One region of the Cytobacillus gottheilii genome, then DNA from elsewhere that is predicted to be linked to it. Evidence: riboswitches for the same ligand, from Rfam matches in the RefSeq annotation. Region 1 holds a riboswitch; each other region holds the start of a gene.
The links. Region 1 has a riboswitch for cyclic di-GMP ahead of J1899_RS02435 (hypothetical protein). Riboswitches for the same ligand answer to the same signal wherever they lie in the genome.
Positions count from the first base shown of each region.

Region 1 (4,197 bases):
TTCTTATTGTAAAATGGAATTAGCCCGGCTGATCAGTCGGGCTAATTCCATTTATAGTGCAGCTGCTTATTCAATTTCACCAGCAGGTCCAAAGAATTCAAAATGCATTTGCTCTGATGGTACACCCCATTCTTTAAGAGCAGCATAGATCTTTTTCATAAATGGCACAGGGCCGCAGAAGTAAAAGTCTGCCTGAGAAGTTCCAGCGATTGATTTAAGCCACTCTGAATCTATGAAACCTTCTTTATCATAATTCTGATTTTTTCGATCCTGTTCAGTTGGATTGGAATACGCTGCAAAACTTTTCACATGCTTTGATTTACTTGCAGCCTCTGTAACTTCATCTCTTAAAGCATGGACATTACCGTTCAAAGCACCATGAATAAACGTAACCTCTCTGTTAGGCTGTTCTTTTATAATGGTGTGCAGCATGCTGACCATTGGAGTCAATCCGACACCGCCGCTGATTAAAACTGCTGGAAGTTCGTTTTGTTCCAGCATAAATTCACCAGCCGGAGCACTAACTTCCAAAACATCTCCTTCCTCAACATCCAGATGAAGATAAGAAGACACTACACCTTGTTCTTCACGCTTTACACTTATGCGGTAATAGTCTTTTTCGGGTGCAGCAGATAAGCTATAGTGACGGATATGGGTATATGTATCTCCGTCAGGCTGAACTCTTACAGTAAGATACTGGCCGGCTTGGTAAGAGGCAATGTCCAAACCATCCTCAGGCTTTAAATAAAACGAAGTGATAACATCACTTTCTTTTACTTTGCGCTCAACAATGAAGTTTCTAAATCTATCCCATCCGCCTGGCTGTTCCTTCGCTTCTTTATACATTTCTGCTTCAATGCCAATAAACGCATCAGCAATTACTCCATAGGCTTCTGCCCAAGCATTGATGATCTCATCGGTAGCTGCATCTCCCAAAACATCTTTAATGGCAGCTAATAAATTTTCTCCTACAATTGGATAATGTTCTGGCAGTACGCCAAGTGCTCTGTGTTTTTGTCCAATTTGCTTAACAACAGGAATAATTGCGCCTAAGTTATCAATATTTGCAGCTGCTGCATAAACAGTATTTGCTAAAGCAGTCTGCTGACGGCCTTCCCTCTGGTTGGCATGATTAAAAATGTTCAGTAGCTCTGGGTGTTTAGATAACATTTGACTGTAAAAATGGGTTGTAATTTCTTTGCCGTGTTTTTCAAGAACAGGAACTGTACTTTTAATGATTTTAATCGTTTCTTGGCTTAACATAATAACATCCCCTCTGGGTTAACATGTATTTTATATGCATGTTTATAATATAATAATAGTGGCAATAAAAGATATATTTTATATACATCTTTTGAAAAGTTGTCACATTTAAGAAGGGAATTAAATATATTTGACTGGTTTGATGTATGAAGAACCATTGCTTCTGCGCTTAGAAATATTGGGAAACCAGACAAATATCAGATTCGCTTGCGCTTGCCACTTGTCGGCTTTTCTAGATATAATACTAGGAAACGAATTAAGGAGCATTCATAAGGATGAGGCTAACAAACTATACGGATTATTCTCTCCGTGTTTTAATATTTTTAGCTCTAAAGGGTTCTGAGGAATTAAGCACCATTCAAGAAATAGCGGATTCTTATAATATCTCCAAGAATCATTTAATGAAGATTATTCATCACTTAGGACAATTAGGATATGTCGAAACTATACGCGGACGAAATGGGGGAATTCGTCTTGCTAAAGACCCAAAGGATATTAATATTGGAAAGGTAGTCTACGAAACAGAAGAAGACTTTCACATTGTTGGCTGTTTTAAACAGGGAGAAGGCTATTGCTCAATTTCACCGGCTTGTAAATTGAAAAACGCCCTATACGAGGCATTGCAAGCTTTCCTGAATGTTTTAAATGGATATACATTAGAAGATTTTGTTTTAAATAGAGTAGAATTAAATCATTTATTTGGAAATAGAGATGTCTGACCATGTAGCTGCTGCTTTTGGGAGGCATTTTTTTTACGCGTTGGATAGGTATGATTACCTAAATTAGAGGAGAAACCTGTCTCTCTAAGCAACGCCAAACCGGGTCGATGGACCTGTCCCTAAAACCCACAACCCCTTCTGCACTCGAATTTGTGTAAAGATTGTTAATCTATAGTTACAATTATCGACAAAACTTGCCAGTTTCTATATAATAAAGTAGGATATTTTCATCATGATATAAGTACTATTTTCTGAATATGATAAAGGCAAACTTATCGAAAGGTAAGGACGCAAAGCTACGAGTCTAACATCCGTATGGATAATGATAGTCGGGTTGCCAAAATTAATGTAAAGCGATTAATTGGCTATCCTTGTCTAGGATAGCCTTTTTTATACTTTCAAAAAGTGTAAATGTGCAGCGCAGAAGAAGGCTCGATGCAGTGGGTATTTTAGGGCTGTAGTATAAGTGCAACTAAGCCTCTGTCTGTGTCCTTTTAGGACTTGTCACTCGGCAAGTTTTCTTTATGTTTATTAGACTCAGGTTGGAAAAGAGTGCAGTGCAAAGCAAAGTAGAAAACGACAACATAAAAAAGGAGATTTAGAGGATGATTGTAGTAGATAAAAAGAAATATATGATGGCCATTAATGAGAATCAGAAGGAAGTTCATGTCCAGGTGCGTGCAGGCGCAATGAGAGAAGAAGATGCAGCAGAGTATATGGGAGATTTGCAGGAAACGATTAATCGGGTGCCAAGACAAGAGTACACATTTGTTATTGATGCAACGTATCAAAAGCCGACTCCATCAAAGGTTGTTCCACAGATGGAACAAACGATGAAGTTTTATAATTCCCTAGGGTTTAAAGATTTCCTGGTTCTTAAGCCAACTTCTAAAATTGCTCAAGTACAAATTAGAAATGTGCTTGAAAGAATTGAATTTACCGGTACATTTGTGGATCAGCTGCCTCATGCGATTAAAAGATAAATAAGCAATCAATCTGAACAAGGGAGATAGCATATGGAAGCGATACAATCACTTTATACATATCAAATTGTCGGGCAGGAACAGTCAGATTTAATTGCAAAAAGTGCTGAATGTTTGGCACGCTCTTTTTTTGGTATTGATGTTTCAGGAAAATGGGTGCAGGAGCCTATGGTCGGCCAGCTGAATTTTGAATATGAAGACCTTTACGATTTTATTCATGGCTATTTAACTTCTGTTGCTGGACAAGGGTATTGTGCAGTGGCTATGGATGAGCAGCAGCAAGTAGTAGGAGCTCTTGTTGGCGATACGAATGCACCTGAAATTATCGGAGAAGATATTTTCGAAGGATCTTTTTCTGATATGAATATTCTTCTTAGTGTGCTCGAAGATGTGGACAAGCGTTTTATGGAAGATTTTCAAGCGCGCCATGGCAGAGAGATAGCAGATGGTGAACTATTGCACCTTTTTATGTTAGGAGTAAGAGCTGAGCATGGGCGCCATGACATTATTAAGCAATTAGGTGCTATGCTGATCGATAAGGCAAGTGCAGAAGGATTAAAGTTTGTTCTTGGTGAAGCGACAAATCCGAAATCCATTCGTGTGATGGAAAAGTATCATAATATGACCAGATACAAAGATCTTGGCGGAAATTATATTGTTTATGATTATAAAAACCATGATCGATTAAAGGGAATTCCTTCAGAGGTAGCAGACGGAACATATATCCTTGTGAAGGAGCTTTAGGATTTATCTTTTCATACATGCTCCTTGTGGAATTTATTGTTAAATAGTAAACAAACTTGTATAAGAACTTATTAAATATAGAGTCAGGAGAATTAATTAATTATGGAAGCTATTCTAATTGGGATTATTGTGGTCTTATTGGTAACAACCGTTTATTTTGCTTTCCGCTATTTTTCACTGAAACGCCACTCACATATTCATAGTGAAATTACAATGGGCATGAAGGAACTATCAGCTGGAAAGATGATCAGCAAAGTAGATGAAAAAAGTGAAACTCATGCTCACTTTAACCAGCTGATTGAATTTTTAGCTCATGCCAGGGAAAAGTTTTCTGTGTTTGCAAAAGATGTTCATAATACTTCGGAAACGCTTGTTGAAAGTGGTGAATACGCTGCTGAAAAAGCTGATATTGTACGAGCGGCCATTGATGAGGTAGGCAGAGGTCTTCAAAAACAATTAATTTCTACAGAAGAAAGCTCTGTATCCAT
Region 1 covers NZ_CP071709.1:476,286-480,482, forward strand. The annotation lists gene hmpA (NO-inducible flavohemoprotein) at 67-1,263, opposite strand; gene J1899_RS02430 (Rrf2 family transcriptional regulator) at 1,539-1,982, shown strand; cyclic di-GMP riboswitch class I at 2,238-2,324, shown strand; gene J1899_RS02435 (hypothetical protein) at 2,588-2,965, shown strand; gene J1899_RS02440 (hypothetical protein) at 2,999-3,709, shown strand; gene J1899_RS02445 (methyl-accepting chemotaxis protein) at 3,812-4,197, shown strand, end outside.

Region 2 (4,197 bases), 820 kb from region 1:
CGATTGCCCAATTCTTCCCGAAATTCATCCGGCATAAAGCCTTTTGTTTGTGTTAAAAAAGCAATGCAGCGCTGAGCATTAAGCTGACCGGGGTTCACCAAGGCCCCAGTCGGACAGGCATCCATACATTTCGTGCACGTACCGCAGCGATCCTCAATCGGCTTATCCGGTGCAAACGGAATGTTCGTAATGATTTCTCCTAAATATACATAGGAACCGAATTCTGGTGTAATGATGGAACAATTCTTTCCAGTCCAGCCGATTCCCGCTCTTTCAGCAACCGCTCGATCAACAAGCTCACCCGTATCCACCATAAATTTAAATCGGGCATCCGGCACTTTTTCAGCGATATAGTCCTGCAGCTGCTGCAGACGATTCCGTAAGATATGATGATAATCTTCTCCCCAAGACGCCCGGCAGAAAATACCCCTTCTTTCCCCTTTTTTCCCAGCAACCCGCTCCCTCATTTTAGAAGGATAGGCAAGAGCGATTGAAATAATCGATTGGGGTTGATCCAAAAGCAATGCAGGCGTAACTCTTTTATCCAGGTCAGGCTCTTCAAAGCCGGATTGATAATTCAGTTCAATTTGCTTCATTAATATATTTTTTAAACCAGTAAAGGTATCGGCTGTTGTAAAGCCGATTTTATCAATCCCGATTGACTGGCTGTATTGTATAATATCTTGTTTCAATTCTTCTACTTTCATGCAGTACACCAACTCACTTACCTTTTAATGAAAAAATCATTATTCTTATGATAAACTATTTCTAATCTATTTTGGAGGTGGAAACATTGGAAATTAACATTTCACCTGAATTGAGCACATTATTCCCTCATTTTAAAATCGGCGTGATTACATACCATGATATTCAAGTTGGCAAATCTCCGCAAATGGTAAAAGGCCGCTTGCAATTATTTCAGGAGTCGCTTTATTTCGATTATGAGGATAAAAAAGTCACCGAGATCGAAGCAATTCAGGAATGGCGTCAGATATTTAAAGCTTGCGGAAAGGATCCTAACCGTTATCGGCATTCCGCCGAAGCACTTTACAGACGAGTAATAAAGCAAAATTATCTGCAATCTGTTCATAGTGCGATTGATTTGAATAATTTCTTTTCGTTAAAATATCAAGTGCCGATCGGAATTTATGATGCAGACAAGCTTTCTGGTCCAGTCCAAATTCGACTTGGTGAGGAGAATGAATCCTATATCGGTTTAAACGGTCGGGAAAACTCTGTCCACCGATTACTTGTCGCAGCAGATGAAGCCGGTCCATTTGGCAGCCCGTTCGTGGATTCAGAAAGAACGGCTGTCACAGAAGAAACCGTCAATGCGCTGCAAATTGTCTTTCATCGCCCATCTATTACAGTTGAAGAAGCGGAAGAAATGACTGTTTCTTTGAAGGATATGTTCCTTCAAGTGCATGGGGGTACTGGTGAGGTCCGCATAATTGATTAATATTATGGAGTGCGTTCCGTCTGCTGCTGAGCAGGCGGGCGTTTTTTTGTGCTGAGCGACGGGATAGGCGGTGTGTTTTTGCGTTTGGCGGATAAAAGATGGTTTTTGGCGGATAAATTTTTTTAACGGCGGATAAAATTTTCTGACGGCGGATAACTTTCGTTAAACAGCACATTTCCTTAGCTTCTGAGCACATATCTCCTAAATGGACCCTTTTCACACATTCAATGAAAACACTTTTTAAAACATGAAAAAACGCAACATTTCGTTCTTAAAGAAACGGAACACTGCGTTGGTTATGTATGGAGCGGGTGAAGGGAATCGAACCCTCATCATCAGCTTGGAAGGCTGAGGTTTTACCACTAAACTACACCCGCATTATAATGAATCTTTTTAAAATAATTTTAATCTCACGAAATGTCATGCCTCTTTCTCTGCCAGCTCATTCGAGAAGCTAATGCGTCGAGGCAACTCGCAGATGTTTCAAGGATGCTATGCTCGTGGCTGAGGTTTTACCACTAAACTACACCCGCATTATAATGAATCTTTTTAAAATAATTTTAATCTCACGAAATGTCATGCCTCTTTCTCTGCCAGCTCATTCGAGAAGCTAATGCGTCGAGGCAACTCGCAGATGTTTCATGGATGCTATGCTCGTGGCTGAGGTTTTACCACTAAACTACAACCGCAATATAATAAAATAGTATGTTTTCAATCTCAAATTAGAACCTGCAAAATCTATCGAATTTTGTCGAATAATCCTGCTGACTACTTTTATTATTCTAGTATATTTATCCTCTATCGTCAACAGGTTTTTCATTTTTCTTTAACAAATGTTTAATAAAATCTTAATAAACCCACAACATTTCATAAAAGTTTTACATAAACACTTCTATTAGACTAGTATTTTTAACCTAATACTCCTTTAATTACTAATAATAATAGACTATAATACTCATAACGGCAAATCAATTGAAAGATTGAGACGCAAAGCCACAGGTCTAAGGCGCAAGCTATGACAGCTGGGTTACCGTAATTATTTTCTATTTAGAAACTAATCGTAAAGGAGAGATTGACCATGGTCAAAAAGACCTTGTATTCCGTATGTTTTGCATTTCTGTTCCTCACAATGATCAGCTCCTCTGCTCTTGCAGCCGAAAAGAAGGATTCAGCTTATCAAGAAACCTACCAGAATCTGCTGGATTCCTTTAAAAGCTATCAAACAACTGCTACATTTCCTTCTCAATCTTTTTCATACAAAGAAGTTGGTGAAGTCATCAATGACGTGTTAGCAGATCATCCTGAAATCTTTTATTTTCAGCACAAAAATACACTGATTTATTCAAACGGTAAGATTAAAATCAGCTACAAATACCCTGTTTCCCAAATCAAAACGATGGTCAGCAAACAAGAAAAGCTGATTAAATCCATATTAAAAGAGACAATCCAACCGAAGGATTCAGATTTTGATAAAGTAAAAGCGATTCACGATTATATTGTTTTAAATACAGCTTATGACTGGACAAACTATCAGAATGGAACAGTTCCTGAAAGCTCGTATACACCGTATGGTTTAATGGTTGATGGAATTGCCGTTTGTGAAGGCTACGCTAAAACGATGCAGCTGCTATTAGATCGCGCTGGTATTGAGAACGAATATATTGCAGGAACAGCTAACGGCGGTCCACATGCTTGGAATATGGTAAAAGTAGATCATCACTATTATTATGTTGACGCCACTTGGAATGATCCTGTCCCAAATCAGGCTGATCAAGTTAGCTATAAATATTTTCTTGTAGACGCTAAGACATTGAGAAAAGATCATGTCTGGAATGAAAAGCAATATCCATCAGCGGCAAGCACCAAATATGCTTACTTTCAAGAGCTTCAATCCGTGCAAGAGATGGGAAATTATTTCTATTACTCTAACAGTAAAGATCAGGACAAGCTTTACCGCATGAAAAAGGACGGTACAGGAAAAACAAAGCTGATCAATGCACGAGCACCTTATTTTGTCATCACGCACAACAAAATTTACTTCAGCAACTATTCAAACAGCGGATATTTGTATAAAGCAACACTAGCAGGCAAACACGCTAAACCTATGAATAAAGTACATTCAATTGATCTTTTCATCGATCAAAACAAGCTATACTATACGAATAAAAAAACAAATAAACAATCTTCCATTAAAACGAATTAAAGAGAAAACGGGATGGCACATAATGCCCTCCCGTTTTTTTCTATAAATCACCTGCTCCTGCGCTCAACCAAATTGATCCCTAATCCCATTCCGACAATCCCGATTAAAAGCATAATTAGCAGTGACATCGTTATGTCCGCCAACCCAGCATCATAAAAAATTACATTCATGATAGCATCCATTGCATGGGCCATTGGAAAAAGATCCGCTACAAACAGCAGTACTGGATTAGAAATCGTTCCTGGCATCATGTAGGATCCACTAACCAAAGGAATTAGCGGAATGATGGATGGATAAATCGCATAGAACTGTTCTGGTGTTTTTACAAATCCAGTAATCAGCATGGCAATGCTGATCATGCTGAATACAAACAGAGCAGATGCGAGTATGATTAGCCAAAACTGATTTCCAAGATCATACTTCAACACGTATTTAAACAATAATAGTACGGCAACAATCTGAAACATGGATATTAAGAAACTATATAAGATGTAACCAGTATACATTTTGGTCTTGCTGATCGGTGCAAGAATCA
Region 2 covers NZ_CP071709.1:1,293,247-1,297,443, reverse strand. The annotation lists gene queG (tRNA epoxyqueuosine(34) reductase QueG) at 1-707, opposite strand, end outside; gene J1899_RS06400 (B3/B4 domain-containing protein) at 794-1,459, shown strand; tRNA gene J1899_RS06395 (tRNA-Gly) at 1,763-1,836, opposite strand; cyclic di-GMP riboswitch class I at 2,412-2,494, shown strand; gene J1899_RS06390 (DUF5050 domain-containing protein) at 2,538-3,662, shown strand; gene J1899_RS06385 (ABC transporter permease) at 3,710-4,197, opposite strand, start outside.
Region 2: it holds a riboswitch for cyclic di-GMP, as region 1 does, so the genes downstream of both, J1899_RS06390 (DUF5050 domain-containing protein) here and J1899_RS02435 (hypothetical protein) in region 1, are expected to answer to the same signal.

Region 3 (4,197 bases), 830 kb from region 1:
CATCTTAGCCGGAATTATGATCGGCAATAAAAGCAGTATCCAGCCAAAAATCATACAGCCATATGAACTAAACAGCCAGGGTTAATAACCTTGGCTGTTTTTTTAAAGGATATTCATCTCAGCTTGTAGAATAATTTTTTCAACAAGAAAGGAGAATACAATGAGAATCAGACTAGCTGATGCAGATGATATCCAACAGTTAATTCAAATGAGATGGGACTTCACTATTGAACATGATGAAAGCAAAAAAAGCTCATCCTTTCAGGAATTTGAGACTGAATGCCGCTCCTTTTTAGAAAGAGCACTCCTCAATCAGCAGTGGTTTATTTGGATTGCAGAGGAGCAGGGGAAAATTCTTTCTCATATTTATATTGAATGCATCCACAAGGTTCCCCGTCCAGGGAGAATCACGTACCCTTTCGCCTATATGACAAATGTATATACACTTCCAGAATATCGGCAAAAGGGAATTGGCAGCAAACTCTTACATGCTATCCATGATTGGACCAAGGAAAACAAATATGAATTTGTGCTTGTTTGGCCAAGTGATGAAGCCATCGAATTTTATAAAAGAAGTGGATATGAAGATCTTACGGAACCTTTGATTTATTATCCAAAATAAAAAACATCCCTTAAAAATTATGAAACAATGTCTTCTTCCCTCCGTAAACAAATGTAACTATCCTATTCAACGATAAGGAGTGTGGAAATAGATATGTGCGGAAGATTCACCTTATTTTCTGATTATGAGGAAATAATTGATCGCTTTGATATCGAAGCGGCCATTGATGAAGCACAATACATACGCAGCTATAATATTGCGCCATCTCATGAAGTGCTGGCTGTCATTAACGACGGAGAAAAAAATCGTCTGGGCTATTTAAAATGGGGACTTATTCCTCCCTGGGCAAAAGATGTGAAAATCGGCTATAAAATGACGAACGCCCGCGCAGAAACCCTGACAGAGAAACAAAGCTTTCGAGCTGCTTACGAAAAGCGCCGCTGCCTCATTATTGCCGATTCCTTTTATGAATGGAAAAAAACAAGTACAACAAAAGTTCCGATGAGAATAAAGTTAAAATCAGATAACCTGTTTGGCATGTGCGGGCTCTGGGAACGCTGGATTTCTCCTGAAGGAGCACCCGTTTATTCCTGCACAATTATTACAACAGCCTCCAACCCGTTTATGAGAGAGATTCATGAACGCATGCCTGTGATCCTTAATCCAGAGGATGAAAAAACATGGCTAAACCCAAACAATAGGAATGCCACTGAACTAAACAAACTCCTTGTCCCCTTTGAGGATAACCACATGGATGCTTTTGTCGTTTCGGATAAAGTAAACTCTCCTAAGAATAATACCATTGAAGTAACTCATGCTCTTTGCTGATTTTTAAAGGCTGTCGATAGACGGCTTTTTTTATTTTAACTGAAGGCAAATCTTTTCAAATATTCGTAATAAGAAAAAAGTCGCAAATTGTCGAAATGGAAAACACGTGCTAAAATACCTATAACGGCAAATTTTACGAAAGTAAAAGACGCAAAGCCACGGACCTAAGGCACAGATTTGCTAAGGCAGCCGGGTTACCAAGATGACTGATCTTGTAAAAAAGGAGTAAAAAGAAATGATGCATTATAAAGTATTAATTGCTGATGACTCAATGTTTATGCGCCAGCTGCTTAAAAAAGCAATTTCAAGTGACCGTTATACTGTCATTGGAGAAGCTGCAAATGGAAAAGAAGCCATTAAGTTATTTAAAAGAATGTCACCTGATATTGTCTTGCTTGACTTAACAATGGATGGAATTAACGGAATGACTGCTTTAAAAGAAATTAGGCGGATTGATTCCCGCGCAAATGTAATCATTTGCTCAGCGATGGGCCAATCAAAAATAATCATTGAAGCTCTTCAAAATGGAGCAAAAGACTTTGTCGTCAAGCCCTTTTTTAACGAACTTCTGCCAGCATTAGATAAAGTAATTAAATAAGCTTAGTTTAAAGTTGTGACAGGCACGGTTTATACTCCTCTTTACATAAAGTAATAAAAAAGGGGGAATATGGCTTGTATCCTTATTTATATCGAAACCAAACCGAAAGCGTACCGCCCGGACAATATAAATATTCAAACAACCTTCCAGTTATAATGAATCAATTATCACCAAACTCAACCATGAGTACAGAGCCTGTATTTTTAGATCACCTGCTTATGAATATCGGAAGAAAAATTAAAGTGGTGACAATTAATGAAAAACTAGAAGGCATATTAACCGGGGTGGCTATTGATCATATTCAACTGACCATTGACCATTTGAATTATCATATTCGTTTTCAGCATATCACTTACTTTGTCGGAAAACCGTAGTTATTTAACTGAAAAGAATAGAAAATGAAGAGTCTGAGAGGACTCTTTTTTATCGTAAATTTACAGTACCGATACAATTCCACCTTGATTTTTATGGTAAAATTTACATATCATTATTTTCGAGGTGATTATATGACTTATTTCTTTAACTTTCTTCTAGCCATTTTTCTTACTGCTTCATCTTATTTTATTGGAAGCATCCTTTTGAAAAATAGCATCACGATATTAGCGGCTATTATTATTGGCGCTTCCGTCGTATCCTTAGGTTCCATAACTGAAAAGCTTGGAGCACCGATTTGGTTAATTGTTCTCGTTCCATTTCCAGTTGGCATGACCCTGCTCTACTTATTTCTGAAAGAACCCTTTCATATCTGGCTCATTACCTACATGACAACTTTGGCATTATATACAGTTATTCATGTCATTATGAGCTACTTTTTTAAATTCAATTCGTTGATACCAGCTTGGAAGCTGAGGGTATAAGGATATAGAATTTTCGAAGGGACACGTGCTTGCTACATATAAGAATAATGGCACTAAGGTTTGCAAATACAGGAAAGTATATAAAATTTTTAAAGGTAAAGGAAGCTACAGGAATAAATAATAATCCATCGGTAATCCTAACAAAAAATCTACAAAAGGGGATTTATTATGGATTTAAATCCAATGGATATTTTAAAGCCTATTCATTTAAGTTCAGACTCATTAAGTGAAAATGCACCTTTAACAGCGGTTGAAATGGGTAAGCTTTGGGCTACTTATACAGGCAACAGCATGTCTCAGCAAATCCTCACTTATTTTCTTCACCATTGTGACGATGAAGATATTAAAATTCTGCTGGAAAATGGAATTGCTTTGACGAAGGATTTCATGGAGCGGATCGAATATTTTTTTAAGAAAAGTCATTTCCCGATCCCGAAAGGATTTACAGAAGATGACGTTAACTATGGTGCTCCGAGGCTTTATGATGATACATTTTATGTTCACTACCTGAAATATGCTTCCAAGGCGGGAATGAGCATTTATGCCGTTGCGATTCCTTTAATTATGAGGAAAGATATCAATCAGTTTTTTACTTATTGCAACAATTGTGCCGTGGCGTTATTAGATCAAATTAATACCGTCTTAGCTGAAAAAAAATTAATAGCAAAACCGCCTATTATTCCTATTCCAGAAAGCAACGATTTTATTCATAAACAAAATTACTTGGCAGGTTTTATCGGAGACATACGACCTCTTCATGCTTTAGAAATCTCTCACCTTTATGACAATATTGAAAATAACACAACAAGCAAAACATTATTATTAGGGTTTTACCAGGTGGTTAGAGATGAAAAGATTAAAGCTTTGTTTAAACGCGGGTTAGACATGACCGAAAAATCAGTGAAGCAATTCATGGAGAAACTGCATGTTGAAAATCTGCAGACACCATCTCATCTTGATCATTTAGTTACAACATCCACATACCCGCCTTTTTCAGATAAAATTATGCTCTTTCATAAGGTAGATATGTTTTCTATTAAAATAAGATCATTTGCGAACTCTATAGCAGTAAATGGACGAAGGGATATCGCTTTAATGTATGGGCGAAACCTCATGAATGTTGGATTGTTTGTTGATGATGGGGCAAACATTCTCATTGATCACGGCTGGATGGAATCACCCCCGAAAGCCTATGATCGGACTTAAGTTCATTACCGTATGTCATCTTTAGAGCTTCCAATCATAAAACAACTATAAACAGCCTTCTTATTTCATATAAGAAGGCTGTCAGATTGTAGACAAAAGGGGTTCGGAATGGTCTCATTCCGAACCCCTTTTGAAGTTTTTTTTCT
Region 3 covers NZ_CP071709.1:1,307,354-1,311,550, reverse strand. The annotation lists gene J1899_RS06480 (EamA family transporter) at 1-85, shown strand, start outside; gene J1899_RS06475 (GNAT family N-acetyltransferase) at 161-622, shown strand; gene J1899_RS06470 (SOS response-associated peptidase) at 716-1,390, shown strand; cyclic di-GMP riboswitch class I at 1,506-1,592, shown strand; gene J1899_RS06465 (response regulator) at 1,626-1,988, shown strand; gene J1899_RS06460 (DUF2642 domain-containing protein) at 2,063-2,362, shown strand; gene J1899_RS06455 (hypothetical protein) at 2,567-2,845, shown strand; gene J1899_RS06450 (DUF3231 family protein) at 3,014-4,051, shown strand.
Region 3: it holds a riboswitch for cyclic di-GMP, as region 1 does, so the genes downstream of both, J1899_RS06465 (response regulator) here and J1899_RS02435 (hypothetical protein) in region 1, are expected to answer to the same signal.

Region 4 (4,197 bases), 790 kb from region 1:
TCGTCCATTTTGGCAGCACGGCCTGTTCCGCCTGGCTCTTGGATGACTTTTCGTAAAGCCGAATTCATTATAGCTACGGTTTCTTCACTAATGATATTTTCTTTCCAAACTTGGTTTTTTTCTTCGTTTTCTAACAAAACCGGCTTAATGAGTGAACCTTTATTTATGAATGGTGTGTAGCTGGCAGCAAGGTGGAGGATATTCATTTCCACTTCACCTTGACCATAACCGGAATCTGCCAGTTTTATTTCAGTGTCCATGTTGCCTGTATGTGAAGATTGAAGCGGATACACATATGGGATTTCTTCTTCAAAGCCAAATGCTTTTAACCCTTCCATGAAAGAATCCTTGCCTAACTGCAATGCTTCTTGAGCAAAATAAATGTTGTCAGAGTACATCATAGCCTGGTCGAAATTGACTGGTGAACCCGGATCTTTTACCCGTGTGACTCGATAACTTCCCCATGAGGTGTCCTTTTGCCAGCGCAGACCTTTAATATCTTTTGTTTCGTCTGCTGTTGTGATTCCCTCTTCAAGGCCAATCGCTCCTGTGATTGGTTTCATAACTGAGCCTGGCACATAGTTATGACTGAAACGGTTAAGGAGCGGCTGCTGCTCATTTTCTTCGAGCGTCTTCCACTCTTGTACTGTTAATCCTAATGAAGCAGCATTTGGGTCAAAGCTTGGACTGCTCACTAACGCCATTGTCGCACCTGTAACTGGGTCAATGGCGGATGCAGTGCCGGCATTGCCCTTCAATTCCTCATATAGATCTTCTTGGACAGTTAAATCTATTGTCAGCTGAATCTTTTCTCCATTTTCAACCGGCTTCTCCGCCAGCACTGCCTCTGATCCGTCTTCTTTCGTAATGCTGATTTTAATGCCATTTGTTCCTTTTAGCTGCGTTTCCAGTACTTGTTCAAGGCCCCGTTTTCCAATTAGATCTGTACTGGAGTAGCCTTTGTCTTCATTTTTCTCCAGTTCTTCAGCAGTAATTGGACCAACATACCCAATCAAATGTGCTGCTGATTCTCCAGCTGGGTAGACTCTGCCTTTCACATCCTGTTTTAAAACACCAGGCAGAGAAAATACTTCATTTAGAAGCCCTTCATTATCAGGAGAAACCCTTTTGATCGGTACAAAATGACCAGGCTGCACCCAATCTGCATTCAAGGCATTTTCAATACTCTCCTCGGAAATTCCTAAGCTCTGAGATAGTCCTTTAATGGTTGTTTCCTCATCATTTCCCATTTCCTCCGGCACGATGCCGATTTCATATAATGTGCCATTAAAAGCAAGCATATCGCCGGTGCGATCAATTATATCACCTCGCTGGGCCGGGATAGAGGCATAGTTTATTTTGTCATTAGCGCCGAGCTCCGGGAAAATAAGCGTTGTATCCCACTCTACAAACCAATTTTCCCCATCCTCATGCTCTTCCTTTATAAGTGTTGCATCATGCGTGAATTCTATTTTTCCTGCAGCACTATTCATTGACGCTGAAAAGGGAAGTGCTGCGCTTTCTTCCTCAAATTCCTGTTCTTTGTCTGCATTCGATGTAACCTCTATATCAGAGATTTGCAGGTCATTATACACTTTTTCATATCGATCTACAAAGTCATCCTCTGATATGGATTCCTTTGCTTTTGCAGAGAGTAAACGATACATATCGGTAAATTCTTGGTTATTCCAATGTTTAATATATTGCGAAAACTGATCTTGAGGCATAGGTTCTTTTGAACAGCCTGCTAAAACGATAAAAATCAGGAAAGAAGCAGCCAGTAACCATCTTTTTCTCATGAATCCCCCTCCTACTATATTCTATTTTATCATTCTCATTAGACAAATTTCTACAAGTTGCTCATGCTGAAAATGAACGTATGATGAAAAATTTTCACTAATGAAAAAAGCTGAACCTGCACAGGCAAATACTAGATGTCTGGGCAAGTTCAGCTATTATATATATGCGCTAATGGCATTCTTATTAATGAAAAATAGGAAAAGTATAAGTTCAGTAAATTTACGTTTCTAGCAGGGAATCTTTTCTAGCTTTTGATCCGTGGCTTGAAGCAGTTTCTTTGAAGCATGTGAAAGATTTTGCAGGCATTCTTTTCTTAAATCTTCATGGCACACGAAGTTAAACTTAAGATCTAATTCCAGATTTTCAGCAATCTGAGCAATTTTATTTTTCTCTTCTTTTAAAACATGACGCTGAATTTCCTGTTCAAAGTAAGCTACTGTTCCAAATAGTACCTCCATCGTCCTCTCTCCTTGTCTAATTTTTTAACACCCGTTCATGCTGGCAGCCCGACCATCATAGTCCAATATAATTAGAGATACTCCTTCTTTTCGGCAGCAAGACTAATAGCCTTTACTTTCATGCCAAAGGTAAAGAATGTCTATCAGACCTTAGATTCGCGGCTTTGCGTCCTTATTTTTCAATAAGTTTGCCTTTAAACATCTGTTACTTTTATCTTAAGTCTTTATTCTCATTATTTCAACAACTTTCAACCATCTTCAACAATTTCCCCGGAAATATTTAAAAAGAGTGATATGATGCACAAAAGATAGGAAATAGTGCCGATATAATAGAAAGGACGACCATAAATCATAGGGATTGGGGTAATAACATGCTGCTGATAGGAAAGAAGAATACAAAAAAGCTAGAGTTAGAACGGAAAGAGTTAGAAGATTCTATTCGAAAGCAAGTTGAGGAAGAAATGGCACATAAGGAAGCCGCACTGCAAGAGACTATTTTCGATTTTCTCCATGACTTACAGCACACCCTGCATCAGCACGAAATGGTAAATGGACAGCATCATACACTTGGCTCATTAGTTGGCAGCATTAAAACTCACTTTGATCACGTTAAGTCATTAAGTGAAGATTCAGTTCTGAATTCAAAAGACCTTTCACAAAAAGGAGAGGTTCTCATTCATTCTGCTGGGGAAATGGTGTCGCGGTCAAACGATGGCAGAGCTTCAATCTTAAAATCTGAAGAACTGATGAAGCAGCTTGGCGCTCAATTGGAGGAAAATTCCCGTAAAATGGAGCAGCTCAATGAGCGATCGAAGGAAATTGAAATGATTGTAAAAGTAATTAAAGAGATTGCTGATCAAACCAATCTGCTTGCCTTGAATGCTTCAATAGAAGCTGCTCGTGCAGGAGAACAAGGGAAGGGGTTTGCTGTTGTTGCAGAGGAAGTTAGGAAACTGGCGGAAAATACAGCTGAGAGCACAGCAAATATTAGCAGTTTGACTAAAAACATTCAGCAGGATATTGGGGCAACTCTGCAATCAACCCTGCAAAGCTCCCATCTCATTCAAGAAGGCATGGAGATCAGCAGCGGTTCAACTACAGCGATTGATTCTATCAGCAGCATCATTAGTACCGTACAAAAAGAAGTTGGTGAAGTCATGCAGCAAATCGGCAAGCAAACATATCAATCTCAGGAAACAGCAGACGAAATCAGCAAGACTAAACATATTTTTGATGAGGTAAACGCTTTGCTGAAGCAGCATATTGACGATGCAAGTGTTGTAGACGAAAAGCTTGAAAAGGTTATTGATCAGCTTTCCAATAAATAATAGCAGAAAAAAGGGCACCCAATCTGGATGCCCCGTTTTATTCATTGATTTACGCTTCAATTGTTTCTAAACGATTCTGTACTTCTTCCTCGCTCAATTCATGCTGAATAATATAGCGGTTGCGCGGATTTGTACGGCATTCATCTGAGCAGCTGCGCATATATTTATGCTCATTTTCTTCAGAGCATAAGATTTTTTTGTTGCAGGCAGGGTTTGCACAGTTTACATAGCGCTCGCAAGGTTCGCCCGAAAAATAATCGCGGCCGACGACCACATGCTCTTTCTGATTAACAGGTACGCCAATTCTTTCATCGAATACATACAACTGACCATCCCAAAGCTCACCTTGGACTTCCGGATCTTGGCCATATGTGACGATGCCGCCGTGAAGCTGAGCAACGTCTTTAAAGCCTTCCTTCAACAGCCAGCCTGAGAATTTTTCACAGCGGATTCCGCCTGTGCAATACGTAACAATCTTTTTATCTCCAAGCAATTCTTTATTTTCACGCACCCATTGTGGAAGGTCACGGAAGTTTATGATATCCGGTCTGATCGCACCGCGGAAATGACCAAGATCATACTCATAGTCATTGCGCGCATCTAAGACCACA
Region 4 covers NZ_CP071709.1:4,209,408-4,213,604, forward strand. The annotation lists gene J1899_RS20740 (penicillin-binding transpeptidase domain-containing protein) at 1-1,799, opposite strand, end outside; gene J1899_RS20745 (hypothetical protein) at 2,028-2,258, opposite strand; cyclic di-GMP riboswitch class I at 2,348-2,461, opposite strand; gene J1899_RS20750 (methyl-accepting chemotaxis protein) at 2,630-3,586, shown strand; gene trhO (oxygen-dependent tRNA uridine(34) hydroxylase TrhO) at 3,636-4,197, opposite strand, start outside.
Region 4: it holds a riboswitch for cyclic di-GMP, as region 1 does, so the genes downstream of both, J1899_RS20745 (hypothetical protein) here and J1899_RS02435 (hypothetical protein) in region 1, are expected to answer to the same signal.